Regions from separate parts of the Cohnella hashimotonis genome, predicted to be linked through region 3. Evidence: riboswitches for the same ligand, from Rfam matches in the RefSeq annotation. Region 3 holds a riboswitch; each other region holds the start of a gene.
What was found. Region 3 has a riboswitch for cyclic di-AMP ahead of KB449_RS04375 (CAP domain-containing protein). Riboswitches for the same ligand answer to the same signal wherever they lie in the genome.
Positions count from the first base shown of each region.

Region 1: it holds a riboswitch for cyclic di-AMP, as region 3 does, so the genes downstream of both, KB449_RS05185 (TrkH family potassium uptake protein) here and KB449_RS04375 (CAP domain-containing protein) in region 3, are expected to answer to the same signal.
Region 2: it holds a riboswitch for cyclic di-AMP, as region 3 does, so the genes downstream of both, KB449_RS05925 (hypothetical protein) here and KB449_RS04375 (CAP domain-containing protein) in region 3, are expected to answer to the same signal.
Region 4: it holds a riboswitch for cyclic di-AMP, as region 3 does, so the genes downstream of both, KB449_RS26755 (APC family permease) here and KB449_RS04375 (CAP domain-containing protein) in region 3, are expected to answer to the same signal.

Region 1 covers NZ_JAGRPV010000001.1:1,325,575-1,330,978, reverse strand. The annotation lists gene KB449_RS05195 (potassium channel family protein) at 1-140, opposite strand, end outside; gene KB449_RS05190 (TrkH family potassium uptake protein) at 159-1,490, opposite strand; gene KB449_RS05185 (TrkH family potassium uptake protein) at 1,528-2,871, opposite strand; cyclic di-AMP (ydaO/yuaA leader) riboswitch at 2,952-3,099, opposite strand; gene KB449_RS05180 (CPBP family intramembrane glutamic endopeptidase) at 3,373-5,049, shown strand; gene KB449_RS05175 (hypothetical protein) at 5,046-5,348, opposite strand.
Region 2 covers NZ_JAGRPV010000001.1:1,541,131-1,546,534, reverse strand. The annotation lists gene kdpA (potassium-transporting ATPase subunit KdpA) at 1-1,419, opposite strand, end outside; gene kdpF (K(+)-transporting ATPase subunit F) at 1,463-1,540, opposite strand; gene KB449_RS05925 (hypothetical protein) at 1,670-2,077, opposite strand; cyclic di-AMP (ydaO/yuaA leader) riboswitch at 2,189-2,352, opposite strand; gene KB449_RS05920 (ATP-binding protein) at 2,700-4,292, shown strand; gene KB449_RS05915 (response regulator) at 4,279-4,983, shown strand; gene KB449_RS05910 (hypothetical protein) at 5,213-5,404, shown strand, end outside.
Region 3 covers NZ_JAGRPV010000001.1:1,125,266-1,130,669, reverse strand. The annotation lists gene KB449_RS04400 (immunoglobulin-like domain-containing protein) at 81-917, shown strand; gene KB449_RS04395 (hypothetical protein) at 883-1,122, shown strand; gene KB449_RS04390 (H-type small acid-soluble spore protein) at 1,111-1,287, opposite strand; gene KB449_RS04385 (hypothetical protein) at 1,284-1,469, opposite strand; gene ku (non-homologous end joining protein Ku) at 1,607-2,611, shown strand; cyclic di-AMP (ydaO/yuaA leader) riboswitch at 2,879-3,006, shown strand; gene KB449_RS04375 (CAP domain-containing protein) at 3,017-3,868, shown strand; gene KB449_RS04370 (hypothetical protein) at 3,960-4,190, opposite strand; gene ligD (non-homologous end-joining DNA ligase) at 4,438-5,334, shown strand; gene cls (cardiolipin synthase) at 5,359-5,404, opposite strand, start outside.
Region 4 covers NZ_JAGRPV010000001.1:6,727,954-6,733,357, forward strand. The annotation lists gene KB449_RS26750 (galactose-binding domain-containing protein) at 1-306, opposite strand, end outside; gene KB449_RS26755 (APC family permease) at 943-2,760, opposite strand; cyclic di-AMP (ydaO/yuaA leader) riboswitch at 2,861-3,018, opposite strand; gene KB449_RS26760 (M4 family metallopeptidase) at 3,279-5,404, opposite strand, start outside.

The DNA of each region.
Region 1 (5,404 bases), 200 kb from region 3:
GTCAGGATGCCGCTCATCTCCTGCACCTTCTCCTCGTCCCGGTCGACGCCGAGCACCTCGTATCCCAGCTCGATCAATTCCTTGCCGATGCTGGCCCCGAACCGTCCGAGGCCGATAATTACGAATTGGTTCATTTTCATGGTGGCACGTCTCTTTCGTTATCCGATAATGATCTTGCCTTCCGCTTCCCTATAGAGCACCTTGTCCCTCTTCGGCACGAGCGCATATCCGAGCGTGAGAGGCCCGAGCCGTCCCGCGAACATCATAAGCATGATGACGATCTTGCCGAACAAGGTCAGATCGGACGTGAGCCCCAGCGACAAACCGACGGTACCGAAGGCGGACACGACCTCGAACAGGATCATGAGGAAGTGATGGTCTTCCGTCGTGGACAGAATCATGGTCGCCGCAAGCACCAACGCCAAGGCAAGAAGCGTAAGCGTCAACGCTTTATATACGCGCTCTTGCGCCAGACGGTAGCGGAACATGACGACATCCTCGCGCCCGCGGATGATCGCCCATACCGCGCCGAGCAGCGCCGCGAACGTCGTCGTCTTGATCCCGCCGCCCGTCGAGCCCGGAGACGCGCCGATGAACATCAGGATGATGATGAAAAACTGCGTCGCCTGCCGCAAATCCGCAAGGTTCAACGTATTGATCCCGGCGGTGCGGGGACTGACCGACTGCGTAAATGCGGATAAAATCTTAGTACCCGTTTTTAACGGTCCCATCGTGGCGGGATTCGAGTATTCGAATGCGAGAATAACGATGGCGCCGAACAGAATCAGCGATCCCGACATGGTCAGGACGACCTTGGAATGCAGGGACAGCCTGCGGCCGCCTCGAAGGTCCGTCAAGTCGGAGAGCACCACAAAGCCCAGGCCCCCCGTCACGATGAGCGCCATCGCGATCAGATTGACCCAAGGATCGCCCGCATAGGCAGTGAGGCTGCGGAAGCTTCCCATCAGATCGAACCCCGCGTTGTTGAAAAAGGAGACCGCATGAAAGATCCCGTAGTATATCGCTCTTCCCGGACTCATATCTCTAAGGAAGCAAGCCGTGAACAGCAAAGCGCCTGCCGCTTCGATCGACAGGGCATACAGCACGACGCGTCGGACGAGCCGTACGATCCCTTCGATGCTGCTCTGATTGAGCGCCTCCTGGAGGATCAGCCGTTCCTTGAGCGAGATGCGCCGCTTCAGGAAGATCGCGAACAACGTCGCCATCGACATGAAGCCGAGACCTCCGATCTGGATCATCGCCAGGATGACGATCTGACCGAACATGGAGTAGTGGTCGCCGGTGTCGACGACGACCAGGCCGGTGACGCAGGTGGCGGAAGTCGCCGTGAAAAGCGCGTCTATATATCGCGTCTGCACGCCGGCGCTCGAAGCGGCGGGCAGCTGCAGCAGGAAGGAGCCCAGGCCGATGATCAAGGCGAAGCCGAGCGCCAGCGTCCGCGGAGGAGAGGCAACCAGCCATGTGAACATTTTTTTGTGCAAGCCGTTCTCCTCCTTCACGCTAGGTTTACCCGATAATGATGCGGCCTTCCGCCTCGCGATACAGCGTGCGCCCGGACTTGGAGCCCAGCGCGTACGTCATCGTCAGCGGGCCGAGACGCCCGATGAACATGAGGACGATGATGAGAACCTGGCCGAATGCCGACAAGTCACCGGTTATCCCGGCGGACAATCCGACCGTCGCATAGGCGGACATGACTTCGAAAAGTATGACCAGAAACGCCTGCTCCTCGGTAATCGAGAGGATCATGACGGACGTGATGACGATCGCCAGCGACAGCATCGTAACCGTAATCGCGCGGTTGACTTTGGCCCGCTCGACGCGCAGTCCGAGCAGCACGACGTCAGTGCGGCCGCGAAGCATCGCCCAGACAGCCGCCGCAAGCACCGCGAACGCAGTCGTCTTGATGCCGCCGCCGGTGGAGCCTGGCGAGGCGCCGACGAACATGAGCAGCACCATCGCAAACTGCGTCGCGTCCCGCAAGGAGCCGATATCGACGGTGCTGACGCCGGCGGAGCGGGTGGATACGGACTGCAGCGCTGCCGCAAGCACCTTGTCTCCGAACGACAGCGGGCCGAACGTGAGCTCGTTCGTGTATTCGAAGATCAGGATGGTGACAGTGCCGAGCACGATGAGAAACGCCGATACCCAGAGCACGACTTTGGAATGGTAAGACAGCTTTCGTCGCGTCCTCAGCTCCACCAGGTCGGATAAAACGACGAAGCCTACGCCCCCGAGCACGACGAGCGCGATCGCAAGGATGTTCATATAAGGATCACCGACGTACCCGGCCATGCTGCGGAAATTGCCGAACAGATCGAAGCCGCCGTTGTTGAAAAAGGAAACGCTGTGGAACACGCCATAATAAAGCGCCTGCCTGAAATGCATCTCGTGCATGAACCGGAAGGTAAACAGCAGAGCGCCGACCGCCTCGATGCAGAGCGCATAAATGAGGACGCGCTTCACGAGACGAACGATGCCCTCGAGGCTGCCCTGGTTCATCGCTTCCTGCAGCACGAGACGATCCTTGAGCGAGAGGCGGCGTCCGGCGAAAAAAGCGAACAGCGTGCCCATCGTCATGAAGCCGAGTCCGCCGAGCTGCACGAGCACAAGGATGACCCAGCGGCCGAATACGGAGAAGTATCCAATCGTATCAAGCCGCATTAGACCCGTCACGCAGGTAGCCGAGCTGGAGACGAAAAAAGCTTCTAGCCAAGGCGTCGGCTCGCCGGACACTGTGGAGATCGGAAGTCTGAGCAGCAGCGCGCCGACGGCGATAATAAAGGCGAAACCGATCGTCAGCACGCGCGGCGGGGAAGCATATAGCCAGCCGATGATTTTCTTAAGCAAGTACGATTCACCTCATGTCGGCAAACGGTTGAAAAAGCGCGCAAAAAAAGACACTGGAGCTCCAGTGCCTTGGCGCACGGCGATCCTGTCTGGCAGCCTACGAGGTTAGCTGACGGGTTCGGGCCAGATCAGGCTGCCCTATCCGGCGCTTGACGCGCGCAGAATTCACCCCGGAAAAGCTTAAGTGGTTCCCCCGTTTTCTTTGCGGAAATTCGGCTGGGTAGTATGATGGAGAAACGATGGTTCGGATGCCATAAAAAACATTACACCGCATTATAGTCTGTCCGATAGGTACGCACAACAGCAGAAATGCGAAAAATCGCCTTGTATGAGGATATACGGACGTTATTAGGCCGTGTAACAGCTTTTTTACGGGGATTCTAGCTCTTTCTCTTGTTTTGGCTTCAATTCCTATCGATAATAAGCGGAAGGGCCAGCTATTGCCGATAAATAGAGGATGTATACGCTTTTTCAGATCAATTCGGAATCGGAGTGGATAATTTGAGATCATCCAAATGGGCTGTCGCCGCCGGAATCGGCCTTCTTATCTTCCTGTTCATGCAAGTATTGCCGGCAATCGCGCCGGCTATGAAAGGCGAATCCAAAGCGATCGGCCGCGGGGAGGCGAAGCGGATCGGCCTTGCTTACGCCGCGGAGCACTGGGGGATGGATCTCGGCGAAGGGTCCGACGCGACGATTACGCATGTGGGCGACGACCGGATGGCGGCCTATATGACCAAGCACAAGCTGACCGACGAATACGACCGCGACTGGGATGCGCGCTATCCGACGGACGTATACGCGGTCGATATCCATGCGGCCGACGGCAGCGTTGACCGCGTTTCCATCCACATGGAGACGGGCAAGGTCGTCGGCTGGGCGCGCGTCGGCGATGCCATGACCGATGTGGACAAAGCGGCCACAGGCGACGTTGACGCGCGGACAGCCGAAGCGATCGCGTGGCTGAAGACGCAGCCGGACTACGACGCCTCGGCCTGGGAGCCCACCGGCAGCCTGACGCCGGGCGGGTCGGTCGTTCTGCAGAGCCGCAAGACCGGCTTGTCGGATGCGCATGTGCAGCTGCTCGTAAAGCCCGACAAGGTGCTTACTTACCGGTACGCGCTGCCCCAGGCATTCGCGGACGAAATTGCGAAGCAGCGCAAAATCGCCGACAAGCTGTCCATGACCGGCTTCCTGCTGCCGCAGATCGTCATGTTCGTGCTCGCCGTTATTTACGCCGCGGCCTGCAGGGGATGGACGTCGTTCAAACGCGGGCTGTTCTTGTCCGCAGCCTTCTTTGTCATGTATGCGGGTTTTATGTTCAACCTGCGCCCGGGACTGCGGGCATCATCCGTTGACATGAATGCGATCGCCTCGGAAAACAACGTGTCGGCGCTGCTCGTTACGAATGTCGTCATTCTGTTTATTCAGGCGCTGCTCACGTACTTCGCCGCCGTCGGCGGCGACGGCCTGTGGCGCTCGCTGGGCCGCTCGCTCTGGCCGCGCTGGCAGGACGCGGATTACGGCAGCCAGATCATGACCGCCATGAAGCAGGGCTATATGCTCGCCGTCATCTTGCTTGCCGCCCAGGCGATCGTTTTGACGGCGCTTGGCTTGATGCTCGGCACCTATTACGGCTCCGATCCGAGCCAATCCGCCTACAATATGTATTATCCTTGGCTGCTTCCCTTGCTTGCTTGGTGCGCCGGCATCTCGGAGGAGATCCAGACTCGCTTTTTCGGCATCGGCCTTGTACGCAAATGGCTCGGCGTTTTCATCAGATCCAAACCGGCAGGCTCGCACGACGCTTCAGGCTCCCATATCGCGGTTTCCAGAGCGCTGACGGCAATCGCCGTTCTGCCCGCGACCGCCGTATGGGCGTTCGGCCACGTCGGCTATGCCGTTTTTCCGTGGCAGACCCGCTTCATCGAGCTCATGATTATCGGCGCCCTGTTCGCCTGGTTTATGCTGCGATTCGGCCTGCTAACCGTTATATTCGCCCACGTCGTTCTCGATTCTACCCTGATGGCCGTCCAGATGCTGTCCGACGGGCTGTCGTCCGACAATCTCGCAGGCTTGGTCAGCGTTCTCCTGCCGGCTGCCGTCGCAATGGGGATCGCCTGGCTTCACCAACGGAGAAAGGGCGGATCGGCTTCGTCCGCAGGCTTCTCTCGTTAGAGGACTTGCGGCGTAATCTCGGGATGCGCGCCCAGTTTTGTTTTGACGAGCTTACGCCGCTCCAGACGTATATGCATGACAAAGTCGGCGAGCAAGAATGGAGCGGCGGCCGCAAAAAACAGCCCCCATTTTTGGAGCGCCAACAGCAGTAAATGGATCACGTCGCTCATCACAGCAAACCGGACCTGCCCCTCCAGGCCCGGCGTATTGCTGATTAATGTGATGCCGTACGCCCCTTTTTGCCCGACATCAAAGCGATACATCGGATCGCCTTTCATACGTTTTAAGATATAGGGCATCCGACGTATCCTCCGTCAAATCAAGGGATATCCTTCCATCGTCTACCATGGCGATT
Region 2 (5,404 bases), 420 kb from region 3:
GCCTTCAAAGCCTGAGCCGTTGTTGGCGGCAGAAGACGTATATTCGTACAGCACCTGCGAGATGCCGTGAAAACCGGGATTCGATATCGATCCCTTGCCCAGATCGGTCAGGAAGGCGATCGCCGTCGGCGCCAAGATGATGAACGGATGGGCCAGTATCGCGACCGCGATCAGCTTCATCTCGCGCGGCTCGATCTTGCGTCCGAGGAACTCCGGCGTCCGGCCGACCATGAGGCCGCAGATGAACACGGCGAGCATCGCGTACATCAGCATGTTGACGAGGCCGACGCCTTTGCCGCCGAATACGACGTTCAGCATCATCTCGGCGAGCGGCACCAGACCGCCTAGCGGAGTCAGCGTATCGTGCATATTGTTGACCGTGCCCGTCGTCGCCGCCGTCGTCACCGTCGTGAACAGCGCGGACTGAGCGATGCCGAAGCGAACTTCCTTCCCTTCCATGCTGCCCTGCGAAGCGTCGATGCCGAGCGCTTCCAGCGCGGGATTGCCGCTCTTCTCCGCCGTGTAGGCGACCGTCAGAAACACGAGGAACAGCGCCATCATCGCCGAGAAAATAACCCAGCCGTGCTTGCGGCTCTTCGCAAATCGGCCATACGTGAAGGGCAGCGCCGCGGGCAATGCCCACATCGACAGAATCTCGATCACGTTGGTCAACGCGCTTGGATTCTCGAACGGATGCGCCGAGTTCGCGCCGAAAAAGCCGCCGCCGTTCGTGCCCAGATGCTTGATCGCTTCCAGCGAGGCGACCGGTCCGATAGCGATCTGCTGCGCGGCGCCCTGCAGCGTCGTCACCGACAGCGTCGGATCCAGCGTTTGCGGCACCTGCAGCGCCACCAATACGAGCGTTACGAGAATGGCAAGCGGGAAAAAAATCCGGGTGTGCGATTTGACGAAGTCCTCGAAGAAGTTGCCCAGCGTCCTTCCTTTGCTCGTAATGCCTCTGACAAAAGCCACCGCCACCGAGAACCCGGTCGCCGCGGACGTGAACATCATCATCATGATGACCGCCATCTGCGAAAAGTAGCTTAAGCCCGTCTCGCCGCTGTAATGCTGCAGGTTCGTATTCGTAATGAAGCTGATGACCGTATTGAGGACCAGCGTCGGCTCCATGTTGCCGATGCCGTTCGGATTGAAAGGCAGTCCGCTTTGTATCCGCAGCAGAATGTAGCTGACCGCCACGAGCACGAAGTTGGTCGCGACGAAGCTGAGCGCGTACCGCTTCCAGCTCATCCCCGGACGGACTTTAAGTCCGAGTATCGCGAAGATCGGCTTCTCGGCCCAGCCGAACAGTCCGTCGGTCCGATTGGGAGCGTTGGAGAAGACGTGGAAAACATAATTTCCGAGCGGCTTGGCGATCAGCACGAGAATGCCGATGACGATGACGATTTGCAAGAGATCCATGGCCTTTCCTCCTTGGGCTAAAGCGACTCAGATAAGCGTATCGTTAAAATTTCTCCGGGTGCAGCAAGGCGTACACCAGGTAGATCAGCAGCAGGCCGGTGAAAATCAGCACGATCGTCATGCGCGCTCGCCTCCCGCATCGTCGATCGATTTGTCGCACCAGATTACGAATCCGGCGACAAGCGCAAAGGCGGCGAGTAACGTCAACGTCATCCAAATATCGAGCAAGGTCATACACTCCTTTTTAAAATCAATCGAGCAGACGGCTGAGCAAAAATCCGACTTCCCCGGTTTGCGTACGCACCACGTATCTCGCGCCCAGCTTTTTGTAAATGACTTCCGGATGCCAGGCATGCGTAACGACAGTAATCGCAAGACACGAGCACCCGGTCGCCCATTGCAAATACCGGCAGGTCAGCGGCAGGCTGGATTCGAAAATGAACACCCGTCCGATCGGAAATGCGGGCGCGGCGGCGTTCTCGTTGATACAGGAAGTATTTACATGCACAACTTCGCTTACTCCGATCTTCCGCAGCGCCTTTTCTTCTCTGCCGTTGTTCGTAAGCGCGGCTACAGGCAGCTTTTTGTACAGCGCCTGGCGAATGAAGTCTCTCCCCGCCGCATCCGACGCAGCCACTAAAATACGACGTTGTTCCATAAGCTCCCCCTCCTAAGTAGGAAGAAGGCAACAAAAAAGAAGCCCGGCAAAGGAGGAACCTTTCCCGCGGCTTCTGATCAAGACCGTCGTCTTGGATCGCGCGCGACAAGTGTTGCCTCTCCGATACGCTTGCGAGGTTAGCTGTCGGATTCGGGCGCGAGAGCCGCCCTACGCCGGGCACTGTCATGTGCCTGGCGATTCACCCCGTGGAGCCGTATATGGCCCCGATTGGTTCCCCCGTTCCTGCTCGTTCCAGGATTCAGCGTCTAACGATTTTGTGAAAGCCATTTGTTAAAACAGTCTCGCAATCCCTTCCCTCATCAAACCGTCAATCCGCTGCCTCCGTGCTAGCCAGGCACCGTTCTGCACGTATCTTACGCCCGGCTGAACTTGCTGTAAAGGAACCCAAATCGGATTTAAATGGATATTCGATTAAAATCGATAGAAATGGAAATAAAAAAGGTACTGTTCTCCCGTTTTCTCTCGAATACTGAATATTATTAAGATTATGAGTGATTTTTATAGTATTTTTACACCTCTTTACGGTTTATTTTCTTCGCTGTTTACAGTAACCTTAAGGAAAACGAGTCCGGAAATTCGTGCGGGCGGGAAGTGTAAATTCGTGCGGAACCTGCAAGCTTTATGGGCGCGCTGGCGGCCTTATGCAAGCATCACCCTTCTGGTCGCGCTCATGACGGTCGTCATGCATGTGCTCGGCCTCGCGTTCGATCTGGTGAATATTGCGCTGATCTATTTATTTCCGATCCTCGTCAGCGCGGTCTGGTGGGGTCTTCGCCCTGCGATCTATGCGGCCGTACTCGCGATCGTCGCGCTGGATTTCTTTTTTGTCCCGCCGACGCTCAGCTTCTCGGTGGCGGACCTGCGTTATTTGGTATCGTTCGCCGTCTACGTGGCCGTCGCCGCGCTGACCGCCAGCCTGGCTTCAAGGCTCAAGCAGCAGTTGCTTTATGCCAAGCAGAGAGAAGCGCAGACGACGGCGCTATATACGCTGAGCAGGCAGATGAACGCGATCACCGACGTGAACGTGTTGCTCGATAACGTCTCCCGTCAAGCGGCGCAATCGATGGGCAGCGAGGTCGCCATTTATATGCCGGACGCAAAGGGCACTCTGGTGCTTAGCCACCGCTCCGCCGCGGATAGCGATTGGGGACGAGGCGAAGCGGAAAAAGCGACCGCCAAGCTGGCCTTCGATCACGGCGAAGCGATCGGCTATGGCTCGCATACGCTGCGCGACGCGCCCGGCTGCTATTTGCCGCTGCGAACCGAGGAGCGCGTATACGGCGTGCTCGCGCTTAATCTGAAGGAGCGGAAGAGCTTGTTTACTGCCGGACAGCGAGAAATGCTCGAGGCGCTTGGCGGACTGGCCGCTAGCGCCGTCGCCCGCGCGAAGCTGGCCGAGGAAGCCAAGATCGCGCATCTGACGGCCGAATCGGAACGTCTGCGCACGGCGATCCTGGATTCCGTTTCCCATGAGCTGCGGACGCCGCTTGCCGCGATCATCGGCTCCGCCACCGTGCTGGCGTCGGACGACGCGCCGTTCACCTCCGAGGACCGGAAGGAGTTGTCGATCAATATTCGCGACGGCGCGCTGCGGATGAACCGGCTGGTGAAAAATCTGCTCAGCATGGTGCAGCTCGAGAGCGGCATGCTGCGGCTGCGGAGAAACTGGTGCGACGTTGAGGATCTGGTCGGGGTAACGCTGGCCCAGGTTCAGGACTACAAGGAGCATCGCAAGTTTAGAGTGCGGCTGCCCGAACACGTCCCGTTGGTATCGGGCGACGAAGTGCTGCTGGAGCAAATGCTGGCGAACGTCGTCGGCAATGCGATCAAGTACAGCCCGGATTACAGCGAGATCGACATCGCGGTGTCGTTCGACTCGGACACACTGGTCATTGCGGTGGCCGATCAGGGGATCGGACTTGCGGAGGAGGAATACGGGCGGATATTCGACAAGTTTTATCGTGCCGATGCCACGAGGCAAGTAACGGGCACGGGCTTGGGCCTCGCCATCTGCAAAGGAATCGCGGAGCTGCACGGCGGCACGATATCGGGAAGGCGCAACGAGCCGCATGGCACGGTAATGACGATCGCGCTTCCGCTGGGCGATGCCGGCGAACGGCAGGACCGGCGGGACTGGCAGGACCGGCAGGATCGGTTAAAGGAACAGGAAACGGAGAACGATGGCGATGAATGAGCAAGGCGCACGAATTTTGATCGTGGATGACGAGCCGCAAATTCGCAAGCTGCTTCGCGTAACTTTACAGGCATACCGATTCGTCATTCACGAGGCGGCGACCGGCGAGGAAGGGCTGCAGCAGGCGGCGCTGGTTCGGCCGGATTTGATTTTGCTTGATCTCGGGCTGCCGGATCTGCCGGGCCTGGAGGTGCTCAGCCGCATCCGGGAATGGTCGCTGGCGCCGATTATCGTGCTGACGGCCAAGGATCGGGAGGAAGACAAGATCGTGGCGCTGGACGGCGGGGCGGACGATTATGTGACCAAGCCGTTCAGCATGGGCGAGCTCGTCGCCCGCATCCGGGTGGCGCTGCGGCATGCGGCTTCTCAATCGATTAACGAGCCGGTCCTGACGTTCGGCGCGCTGACCATCGATCTGATTCATCGCGTCGTCGAATTGAACGGAGAGCGGGTCAAGCTGACGCCGACCGAATACGACCTGCTCAAGCTGCTGGCCGTGAGCGCCGGCAAAGTCGTCACCCAGCGGCACCTGCTGCAGCAGGTGTGGGGCGATCAGCATAGCGAGTCCGACAGCCACTACCTGCGCGTGTACATCGGCCACCTGCGCAAAAAGCTGGAGGCGGATTCGACGCAGCCGCAGTTTATACTGACGGAGCCGGGCGTCGGTTATCGTTTTCGTTCGCGGGACTGATAGCGGAATTGGCTCGCGAAACTGACCGAACAAATGCCAATGCCAAAGCAAATGCAAGAGACGACGAGATTTATCGCAAAATGAGTGGTTTTACGAGCCTTGCTTTACTGCGGCTGAAAAATTTGCCTTTAAGATAAGCCTATCCACTATCGCTGCATTTTACAGATCGAGCGGATCGGCCTATCATAAATGGCAAGCCGTCGCGGCTCGAAGGGAGAGATACCGTAACATGCAAGTGCAAGCCATCGAAACGCCGGCCGCTCCGGCAAGCTCATCGCCAGTCGTCCTCATCTTTAAGCTGGAGCTTTTCATCGTACCCTTCGTTCAAAGAGACCTCGACTGCGATCGAATTCATTTGCTGTTATCCACGAATGCCGGACCGGTCGCGAGCGAGTGGGTGCTTGAAGCTTGCGATAAGCCG
Region 3 (5,404 bases):
AAGCAACCTTCAGGAAACATATCGCGTCTCATTTGTAAGGAAACTCCAATTATGGACCTGACAAAGGAGAAAAAGAGATGGTGCCTACCGAGCGAGTATTTCGGAGGTTTGCGCGGAGCTGCTTCATTGTCGCTGCGGCGATACTTGCAATCCTGTCTACGGCATGCGCGAGAACCGTCGACACCGATTGGTCGCGGAAAGCAGCACTGTCGAGGGGTGCCGTCGTCGAAGCGGACGGACGCATCCTCAACCCCGGACCGCTCGCAGCGTTCGTGCAGTCGGTCGCGGAGCGGCGGTCCGCAGTCGTCCAAGTCGTGACCTATCCGGCGGAAGCAGAACCGATCGTGATGACCGCCGAGTTCGACGGACAGTCCGTTCAGCTAACAAGAGAGCAGCGGCTCGAAGGCGGCAGCGCAACATCAACCGCAGTTTGCGGCGGCATCGAGAAAAGGGGCGGCGCTGAGGCGGATACCTATATGGTGACAGGATGCGGAAGCGCAGAGATGGAGCTGGCCGTCGTGCCTAAGCTGATTCTTGCGCCGAACGTAGAAACAGCCGATTATGGCGCGGAGCTTCTATTAGACCCGCTGCCGTCGGGGAATAACGAGGATGGGGCGGTCGCCGCCTACCGGATCGAGATGCGCAACCTCGGCGAACAGATTCTCGAATGCGGCTCCGACTACATGATCGAGAAGCAGGCATACGGCACATGGATCATTGTCCCATACAAAGCCGATATCGCTTTTACAGCCAATTTGGCCCATCTTCAAAAAGGCGAAAGCTATGAGGCCAGCTTTGGCTTCAAAATGCTTGAATCCTGGCCGGAGCCCGGACGCTATCGCGTCGTGAAAGAAGCGACGTTCGGGAAAACGAAGGTTAAACTTGCTGCCGAATTCGACGTCCCCGACAAGAATTAAGAATCCGCGGGACTTCGGCGCCAATCGTGTCGAAGAAGCGCTGGGCAGCGTCTCTTTGCGGGATTTCGGTGCCAACCGTGGCGAAGAAGTGCTGTACAGCGTTTCTTGGCGGGACTTCGGTGCCATTCATGGCGAAGAGACGCTGTACAGCGTCTCTTCGTGGGACCTCGCCGCTATTTTGACCAACCCCGCGCTACTCCGTTAAGCGGTCGACAGCGACCGTCTGCACGTTTGTCGGTTTCTGCCCGACTTGAACCGTCGCCATGCCGTTCGCTTCATCCACCTCTTCGATCCAAACCGGCTGGCCTTCCAGCGATACGGCAATCATATCTTTCGATTCGAAAATTTGCTTGGCCCGCTGCGTATTCATGACGGATCGTCCCCTTCTTTTTCGCGCATCGTATCGGTTGTCGTCTCCTCGATAAGCCCGTTGTCAAAAGTCACCTGACCGCCGCCGAGCCCCTCGTTGATCATCCGGTCGATGTCCATGTCGTAGTTGTCGCGGCCTTCGTAAATGTGGTCCCGACCGTCCGCTGCGCCGTCTTCGCTCATGAACGTCGCTCCCTTCGCCCAAGGTTGTTCGTATCGAATTGAAAGATCGTCCGGTACAGGATGCCCAGACGGTATGAACTACATACGACGATGGGAATCCTGAAGGCATATAGGGATCATGAGGAGGGCTAAGCGTCATGCATACGGTATGGAAAGGCGCCATCAGCTTCGGGCTCGTGCACGTGCCCGTGAAGATGTTCACCGCAACGGAGGACAAGGACGTTCATCTGCGGCAAATTCACAAAGCTTGCGGCACGCCGATCTCCTACGCAAAAAGCTGCCCGCACTGCGAACGTGCGGTGGAGTGGGAGGAAATCACCAAGGGCTACGAATATGAAAAGGGACGGTTTGTGCTTTTTGACGAAGACGAGCTCGAGGCCATCAAGCCGGAAAATACGCGAACGATCCAGATCCTCGACTTCGTCGCGCTCGAAGAGATCGACCCGATGTTCTATCAAAAAACGTACTATCTGTCTCCCGATCAGGCCGGCGCCGGCGCCTACGGTCTGCTGCTCGAAGCGATGCGTCAATCGGGGCGGATCGGCATCGCGAAGATCGCGATTCGCAGCAAGAGCAGTCTCGCCGCCATTCGCTGCGTAGACAATTGCATCTGCATGGAGACGATGTTCTATCCGGACGAGATCCGCGCGATCTCGGGCGTGCCCGGCCTGCCGCAAAGCCAGAACGTCAACGACCGCGAGCTGGACATGGCCAAGCTGCTGATCGAGCAGCTGTCCGCGCCTTTCGATGCGGCCAAATATACGGACGATTATCGAACGGCGATGCTGGACGCCATCAACCGCAAGGTCGCCGGGCAAGGCCTCGACGTAGTCACCGCGCCGGCGGCGGAGCGGACCAACGTCATCGACCTGATGTCCGCGCTGCAGGCCAGCCTTGCCGCCGTAAAGACGGGTGACGCGCCAGCCGCCGGCGCGGCCGCCAGCCGAGGCGCCGGACGCAAGTCGGCGATACGGGGCGATACAGGCGAGGCGGGTGCGGCGCCTGCGGCCGACAAGCCGAAGCGCACGCGCGCGAAGCCAGCCGTACCCGGGGCTGCCGCAGCGGGCGGCGAGGAAGCCGTCGGCGCAAGCACCAAGGCTGCGACGTCGCGCAGACGGAAGGCAAGCGAGCCGCAGCCTTAATCGGCAGCCTTCCTCCAGTCCAGCCACCGACAAATCAGAATTTGTTTTGCGTATGGAGCCGTACCCAAGCCGTTAAGATGGGGTATGGCTCTTTTGCTTCCTTGGGCTATCGGCTTGCTAAAAAAGACGATGAGAATATTCTAAGAACCGGCGACCGGCCCTATCGAAAGCCGCGCGGGACAAGGACCGGCCGTTTTCATAATTCCCAATATATAGGCCGTGGTAATATTTATGCCGTGAACTAGCGAGATTCCGCTGATAGAATGTGAGACATCCGAGCCGAAGCCCGACAGGGCACGGGGGAACCAAGTATACGGGGTGAAGCCGCAACCGCGGCGGGGCGTACTCCGACCTAACCCGTCAGCTAACCTCGCAGGCTTACATTCTAAGGAGGAATTCGCACGTATGAATAATAAACGTATCGGTCAACTGGCTGTATCCGGCGCACTCTTGTTGTCGCTCGCCGTTCCGTTCGGCGCTTCCGCGAACGCTGCGACGACTGCCGGCACCCAGACGACACAGACTTACACATATAAGATCGACGCTTCGCAGCTTCAGCAATTGCTCGGCTCGTTCGACTGGCAATCGCTTTTGTCGCAGATGAATGGCGGTACGCTTGGCGGACTGAAGCCATCGACGCCGGTCGCGACGCCGACGACCTCGCCTGCCGCTCCCGCCCAGCCGACGACGGCTCCCGTGGCTTCGCCTAAACCGACGGCGCCCCCGGCACCGACTGCTACACCGGCACCTACAGCTACGCCGGTACCTGCGGCTACGCCGGCACCTACAGCTAAGCCGGCACCTACGGCCAAACCGTCGCCGACGACCTCGCCTTCCGTACCGGCTGGTTCAGGCAGTGGTTCTACGGGCTCCGGCACGAGCGTTCAGCGATCCGGCTTTGCCGCTCAAGTCGTCGATCTGGTCAATCAGGAACGCGCCAAAGCCGGCCTGTCCGCGCTCGCGTCCGACGCCAAACTGACGACGGTCGCCGACGCGAAGGCGAAGGATATGTACAACAACAATTACTTCGATCACAATTCGCCGACATACGGTTCGCCTTTCGATATGATGAAGCAGTTCGGCGTATCTTATAACTACGCCGGCGAAAATATCGCCATGGGCCAACAGTCGCCTACTGAGGTCATGAACGCGTGGATGAACAGCGCCGGGCACAAGGCAAACATCTTGAACGCAAACTTCAAATCGATTGGCGTCGCCTACTACAACGGCGAATGGGTACAAGAGTTCACGGGCTGATCTGAATAACAAAAAAAGAATGGCGCCGCAGTCAAGCACTTGACTGCGGCGCCATTCTTTTTAATGTTGCGACATCCGGGCGTCAACCGGGCTACATCAGCATCGGCAGCGCCAGCAGGAGCAATCCCGCCAAGCTCATCAAGCCGCCTTGCAGCCGTATACGACTTTCAGGCGCCGTCCCCTGACTTTCGGCCTCCCGATCTTGACCGCCGCGAGTGAGGACGAGCACGGTTCCGGGATGGAGTACGGCGAACAGCGACGACCCCGTCCAAAATACTAAAGCGAGCGACAACAGCGCGCCTGCGTGCTGTAGCAGCGGCATATCCGTAGCGATCCCTCCCCAAGCGCTTTCCTTATTGTTGTATGAGCGTGCGGAGGCAAAAGTGCGGAAAATGCGGTTTGATCGCAAGGCGGTCAGTAACCGCCAATCGCTCCGACAAACGAGTCGCCAGGACGGCTGTCGGGAAGGGCCATGGGGATGGCCATAGGGATGGGGCGCCGGATTACCGGCTAAACTAGGGAGAGCGCCGTCTCTTCAAAGGGATGGCTTCAGAACGGAGGAACGCGTTATGGCACCGGCCACGATGTCCCCGGTCACGCTTCGGCTCGGCGACCGCGAGCTGCTCATCTCTCATCCCGACAAACTGCTCTGGCCAGACATGGGCATCGATAAGCTTCGCTACGTCCAAACGCTGGCGGAGTTGGCGCCCTATCTGCTGCCTCACAGCGAAGGCCGTTTTTTAACGACGATTCGTTTTCCCGAAGGCTATGCGGGCAAGTCCTTTTATCAAAAAAACGCACCTACGCCGGTTCCCGATTATGTCAGAATCGAGACCGAAGGCGGCATCCGTTACGTCGTGCTCGACTCGCTGCCGACTCTGCTCTGGATGGGCAGCCTGTATGCGCTGGAATTCCACGTATCCTGCGAGCGCATCGCCCAGCCGCAGCCCGACCGCTGGATGCTGGATATCGATCCGAGCCTCGAGGTCGAGCCGAGAATCATGGAGGCTGCGGACAAAGTGGGCGATCTGCTCCACTCGCTCGGTCTTGAAGCGGTCCCCAAAACGTCCGGCGCGACGGGCATCCAGGTCGTCATGCGCATCGAGCCCGGTCCGACCTACGACGATCTCCGCCGGTTCGGCAAGTTCGTGTCCGAGTATTTGACCGCAAAAAATCCGCAGCTCTTCACCGTCGAACGGCTGAAGAAAAACCGCGGATCGCTCATTTACCTCGATTACCTGCAATTTTACCCCGGCCGCACGCTCGTCTCCGCCTACTCGCCGCGCGCCCGCGCGGGAGCGCCGGTATCGACGCCGCTCGATTGGAGCGAGGTGCGGGCCGATCCGAGCCCGACCGACTTCAACCTCTTGAACATCGCCGCGCGGCTGCGGGAGCGGGGCGATCTTATCGGCTCGATGAAGCCGCAGCGGCTGGGAGACGTATTGAAGCAGCTTAAGCCTAATTGAGGCGCCTTTCTTCAATAGATGATGCTACAGCAGCGGGGACAGCATGCGGCATAGCGCCTCCGCGGCCTTG
Region 4 (5,404 bases), 5.6 Mb from region 3:
CAGCTTCAGCACGACTTGATTAACAGTAGAGGCTGCGCCCAGGTCAACTCGAATCCATTGCGGAAATGCGTTGTTCGCGCTCTCCCAGTAGGTGCCGGCGTTGCCGTCCACGGCATTGCCCGCTTGGTACACATCTGCGTATGAGCTTGCGGTCACAGGTTTGTTCGCCGCCAGATTCGGGCCGTCGGCATAAGCCTTGGATGCTTGAAGCCCGGCCAAGTTGGCGAGCAGTCCGGCCATCAGCGCGAGAGCCAGCAAAGAAGCCGTCCACGGCTTCCGTTTCCCCGTATGCAGTTGCATGAACATCATCTGCCTCCTTTTAAATGGATAACTCGATTTTTTTCCCTTCCGACCTGGGCGGCTGATCAGAGATGCCCGATAAAGCCCGCGCTGCCACAAACCTCCTCCTCCCGAATATGGATGATGCTTCCTTTAAATTATAAGCGCTTACAAGCCAGTCCGACGATGTACATTCCTATGCGATGTGTGTGCGGAATTACGATTCATCGGCGTGGTGGGACCGAGACCACAGAAAGCGTTGCGGAACCTGGCGTGGTGGCGCTGGGTGTGATGGTGCTTGGCGTGATGGTGCTTGGTGTTATGGTGCTTGGTGTTATGGTGCTTGGTGTTATGGTGCTTGGTGTTATGGTGCTTGGTGTGATGGTGATTGGTGTGATGGTGATTGGTGTGACGGTGCTTGCGGGGTGGCGTTTGGCGGGTGGCGCGGTTCGTGCGCAGGTTGGGCGATATAGCGATGCGGCACATTCTTATTGGTCGAAAATCGGCCTCAGCGCACGGAATAACGATGCCGCACATCGTTATCCGGCGGGGTTAGGCATTGTATGGCGCCATAACAGTGCCCTGTCGATTGATTTTGCCCGAAACGAAACCGACTCGCCCGCAAAATCGCGGACGAGACGGTTGGATGGCTCACGATGGACGTCAGCGGCGCAAATGGTAAGGCACGGTCGCGATGATGACGTCCTTCTGGTTGTACAGATAAGCGCGGAGCAGCAGACTCGACTGATTGTGCAAAATGTGCTGCCACCAGTGCTTGGCGATGAACTGCGGGATGAGGACGGTGATGTGGTCCGTTTCGGCGGTTTTCCACTCGATTGTGTCGATGAACTTCATGATCGGGCGGATAATGCTGCGATAGCTGGATCTCAGCGTGATGAGCCGGACGCCGGGATCCCAGTCGGCCCATCTTTTTTCCATGCGCTCGATCTCCTCGTCATCGAAGCCGACGTAGACGGCAACGACGTTGTCGGTCAGCGACTTGGCATAGCTGAGCGAATTCATGACGACGCGGGTGACCCCCGCGACCGGCACGACGATCGTGCTGCCCTTGATGCACGGCTTCTCCTTGGTCGGGTCGATGCGAAGCTCGTCGGCGGTGTTGCGGTAGTGGCGCGCGATGGCGAAAAATGTCCACATGACGACCGGCAGGAAGACGAACACCATCCACACATGCGTGAACTTGGTGAAAATGAAGATGAGCGTGATGCTCAGCGTCGTCAGCATGCCGATCGTGTTGACGATCAGGCGCGTCACCCAACCTTGCGGACGGAGCCGGATCCACCGCACCATCATGCCGAGCTGCGACAGCGTGAACGGGATGAAGACGCCGACGGCGTATAGCGGGATCAGGTTCTCGGTGTTGCCGTGGAAAATAATGACCAGCAGCGCGGAGAATACGCCGAGGAAAATAATGCCGTTCGAGTAGCCGAGCCGGTCGCCGCGAACCATGAAGGCGTGCGGCATGTATTTATCCTTGGCCAGCATGAACGCCAGCAGCGGGAACGCGGAATACGCCGTATTCGCCGCCAGCACGAGAATCAGCGCAGTCAGCGCTTGAATGACGTAGTAGATCGTGCCCCGCCCGAACGTCGATTCGGCGATTTGCGAGACGACCGTCTGCTTTTCGTCCGGCGCCACGCCGTACCAGTAAGCGAGCAAGCTGATGCCGATAAACATCGCGCCCAGGATCGTGCCCATCATGATCAGCGTAGCGGCGGCGTTGCGTTCGGCCGGCTTCTTGAAGTTGGGAATGGCGTTGGACACGGCCTCGACGCCCGTGAGCGCCGAGCAGCCCGAGCTAAAAGCCTTGAGCAGCAGGAAGAGGCTGACGTTGGACACCGCAGCGCCGAATTCCGGCACGTGAGCGGGTGCGCCGCCCGTTGCATACTTGATGATGCCGACGGCGATGAGCACGAAGATGGCAACAACGAACAGATAGATCGGCGTCGCGAGCACAGACGCGGACTCGGTCACGCCGCGGAGGTTCATGACGGTCAGGATCAGGATGATGACGAGCGCGATAAGGACGCGATGTTCGTGCAGCGAAGGGAAAGCCGACGTGATCGCGTCCGTCCCTGCGGACGAGCTGACCGCAACGGTCAATATATAGTCGACCAGCAGCGAGCCTCCGGCCAGAAGTCCCGTGGAGATGCCGAGATTGTCCTTGGCCACGATATAGGCGCCGCCGCCGGCCGGATAGGCATAAATGGTCTGGCGATAAGACAGGATGAGAATAAATAAAAGGCCGAGCACCGCCAGCGAGATCGGCACCGAGTACCAGACAGCCGCGAAGCCTGCCGCCATGAGGACGATCAGAATCTGCTCCGTACCGTACGCGACAGACGACAGCGCGTCGGACGACAAGACGGCCAGCGCCTTGAATTTTCCCAGCTTGGCGCCTTCGATCTCCGCGCTTTTCATCGGTCTGCCGATCAGTAGCCTTTTAACTTTGCTGACCATGGGGTTATCTCCTTTGCTGTACCGGCACCGCGGAAATGCATCAAAAAAAAGCCGCAGGAAAGGATCTCCCGCAGCTTATTCTTAAGCGAATAGCGGCGCAGGTTCCTCTTCCGGACGCTTGCGAGGTTAGCTGTCGGATTCGGGCCCGGCAAGCAGCCCTACGCCTGGCATAGCCAAGCGATTCACCCCTGGGCGCATGTGCGGCACCCGGTTGGTTCCCCCGTTCCCGCATTGTGCGGGATTCAGCGATTAGGATGTTGAATCACGAAATGAATCATACGTTACGTTCCATCTTCATGTAAACTGCCGCCGAAGGGGATGAAACAGCGCGGCAGCCTTTTAACACGGCAAGAGAACGGTTACATTCATACGGCTCTTGCATTATCGCAGTCGCGCACGTTCGCGCTCGATTTATTGAAGTTTCTACGCCTTCGGCTTTCCGCGTTTGGATGAGAATCGAAAAAAATCGCCCCGCCTCCCGGCAAACAGGAGGACAGGGCGTTATTTCGAAAAAGACTTTAAATGAGCTGCAGCCTTTCCAGCATCCGCATGAGCGATACGGCAGCCTCGGCCCTGGTAACCGGAGCTGCAGGCGCGAACGAGCCGTCCGCTCTGTTCCGCATAATGCCTGCAGCGAGCAGCGCCTGCGCGTCGGCGGCAGCCCAGGCGGGAATCTTCGCCGCATCGACAGAAGCGCCGGAGCTTGCCTTCCCAGCATCCTTAGGCAGCCCACCCGCATAAGCGATCGCTCTGCCAAGCATGACAGCCAACTCTTGACGATTGATGACGCCGCCCGGACCGAAGCTCCCGTTGCCGTACCCCGAGATCAGGCCCGCGCTCACCGCCGTTGTTACCGGCGCGCCATACCAGGCGCCTGCCTTCACGTCGGCGAACGCAGGCGCTGCGGGCAGCGTCTGCAGACCGAGCGCTCTCGCGAGCAAGGCCGCGAATTCGGCTCTCGTCACCGTCCGGTCCGGTTGAAACCGTCCTGCTCCGGCGCCGAGCACGAGCTTTTTGGCTGCCATCTTTTCGATCGCGGCGCGATCGGGGTGGGTCGCGATGTCGGCGAAGGACTTGCCGGTCTGCGCCAGCACATACAGGCTGTTGTGCGGCGTCCGGATCGCCGCCGTCAGCCGGCCCTCGGAGACGGAGATCGCCGCGGGGACGAACGCGAGCTGTCCGGACACGGAATCGTACGTCAGCGCCGTTACCTCCCCCGCAGCGGCCGGAGCGTCGATGCTGATGCGTTTGGTGACATAAATGCCGTTAAAGTTTTTCAGCTCTTTTTTCTTCCCGCCGGAAGCCAGCTCGATCGTAAAGTCGAGAAAGTCGGATATTGCCGCATAACCGTCCGTTCGCAGCAATTGCAGGGACTTAGCCTGCTCTGACTGCGCAGGCTTGACGATGCCGAACTCGAGCTGCAGGTCGTCCGGCAAGGACGACGTCCCCCAGGCTTGCGCGAGCATCGAACTGCCAAGCAGCTTGGCGGGAATCTCGTACGTCACTCGGTCGGTCTGTACGACGAGCGTCAGTCCGGCGGACTGGACCGAAGCGGCTGTGAGCGTTCCGGACGGCAGCCGTACCTTGACGCCGTCTCCGATTGCGCCGACGGGCAGGATAAGCTTGAACGCCGTGCCGACTGCTGTCGTCTGCTCGCCCGCAAGCTTCAGGGCTTGCTTCAGCTTGTCGGCGTCGGGCTCGACGATGGCGATCGAGCGTCCGTCGGCGCCGGTTTCCTGCGTCGACTTCAGATCGGCTGCGGCTAGCTTGACCGTCCCGCCCGCAACCGTCGGTTCGCCGCCGGATGCGTCTGCAGGCGCGCTCCCGCCGGGTGCGCCAGTGCCTGGCGTGCCGGTTCCGGGTGTACCGGTACCTGGATTGCCTGTGCCTGGATTGCCTGTGCCTGGATTGCCGGTGTTCGTATCCACGACGATCGGGCATGCATTCAGCGGCGTGGAGACCGAGATGATCGGACTGAAAAGAGCACCTTGATAGTCTCCGTATGTCGTTATCGTCGTCGCGCCGGCACTTGTCGCGACCAGCGTGAACACGCCTTCCTTTGCGCTCGGGGCCAGCGTCAGGGTATCTCCGGCCAAACCTGAAAACAGGCCGGTGGAAGGAGAAGAACCGTTCGGTCCCAACTTGTATGCAGCGCTTCGAATCGTGTTGCCGGACCGCACGGCCATCTGTTGCCTTTGATCCTTTTCATCGAACGGGCCGAACAAAATATCGTCTACGCCGTCGCCCAGATCTCCGCCGGATTGCAGCCGTTCTCCTTCGCCCCACTTGTAATAAAGTCCCGAACCGGAAAACACGTACGTCTCGTCCGGGGATACCCAGAGCCTGTCGGGCGAACCTTCATTTACGTACGGCGGGTGAAAATCCGGAACGGCCGTTTCGTCGTCCGCCTCCAGCAGACGCGAAGCAATCGTCGTATAAGCGCGGAGCTTCGCACCGTCCACGATCGTATAGAGCCGCTGCCGCTTCGGCGACAGGGCGAGGCCTTGCGCGCTCGTCATATCGGCACGCGCGCGGATCGATCCGGCTTCGCTATACGCCGTCAGATGCTCGCCGTCGGCCGCGCGGCTGAGCACGTAGATCTCGTCCCGCGATGCGACGGCCAGATCGAACGGATCGTCCGCCG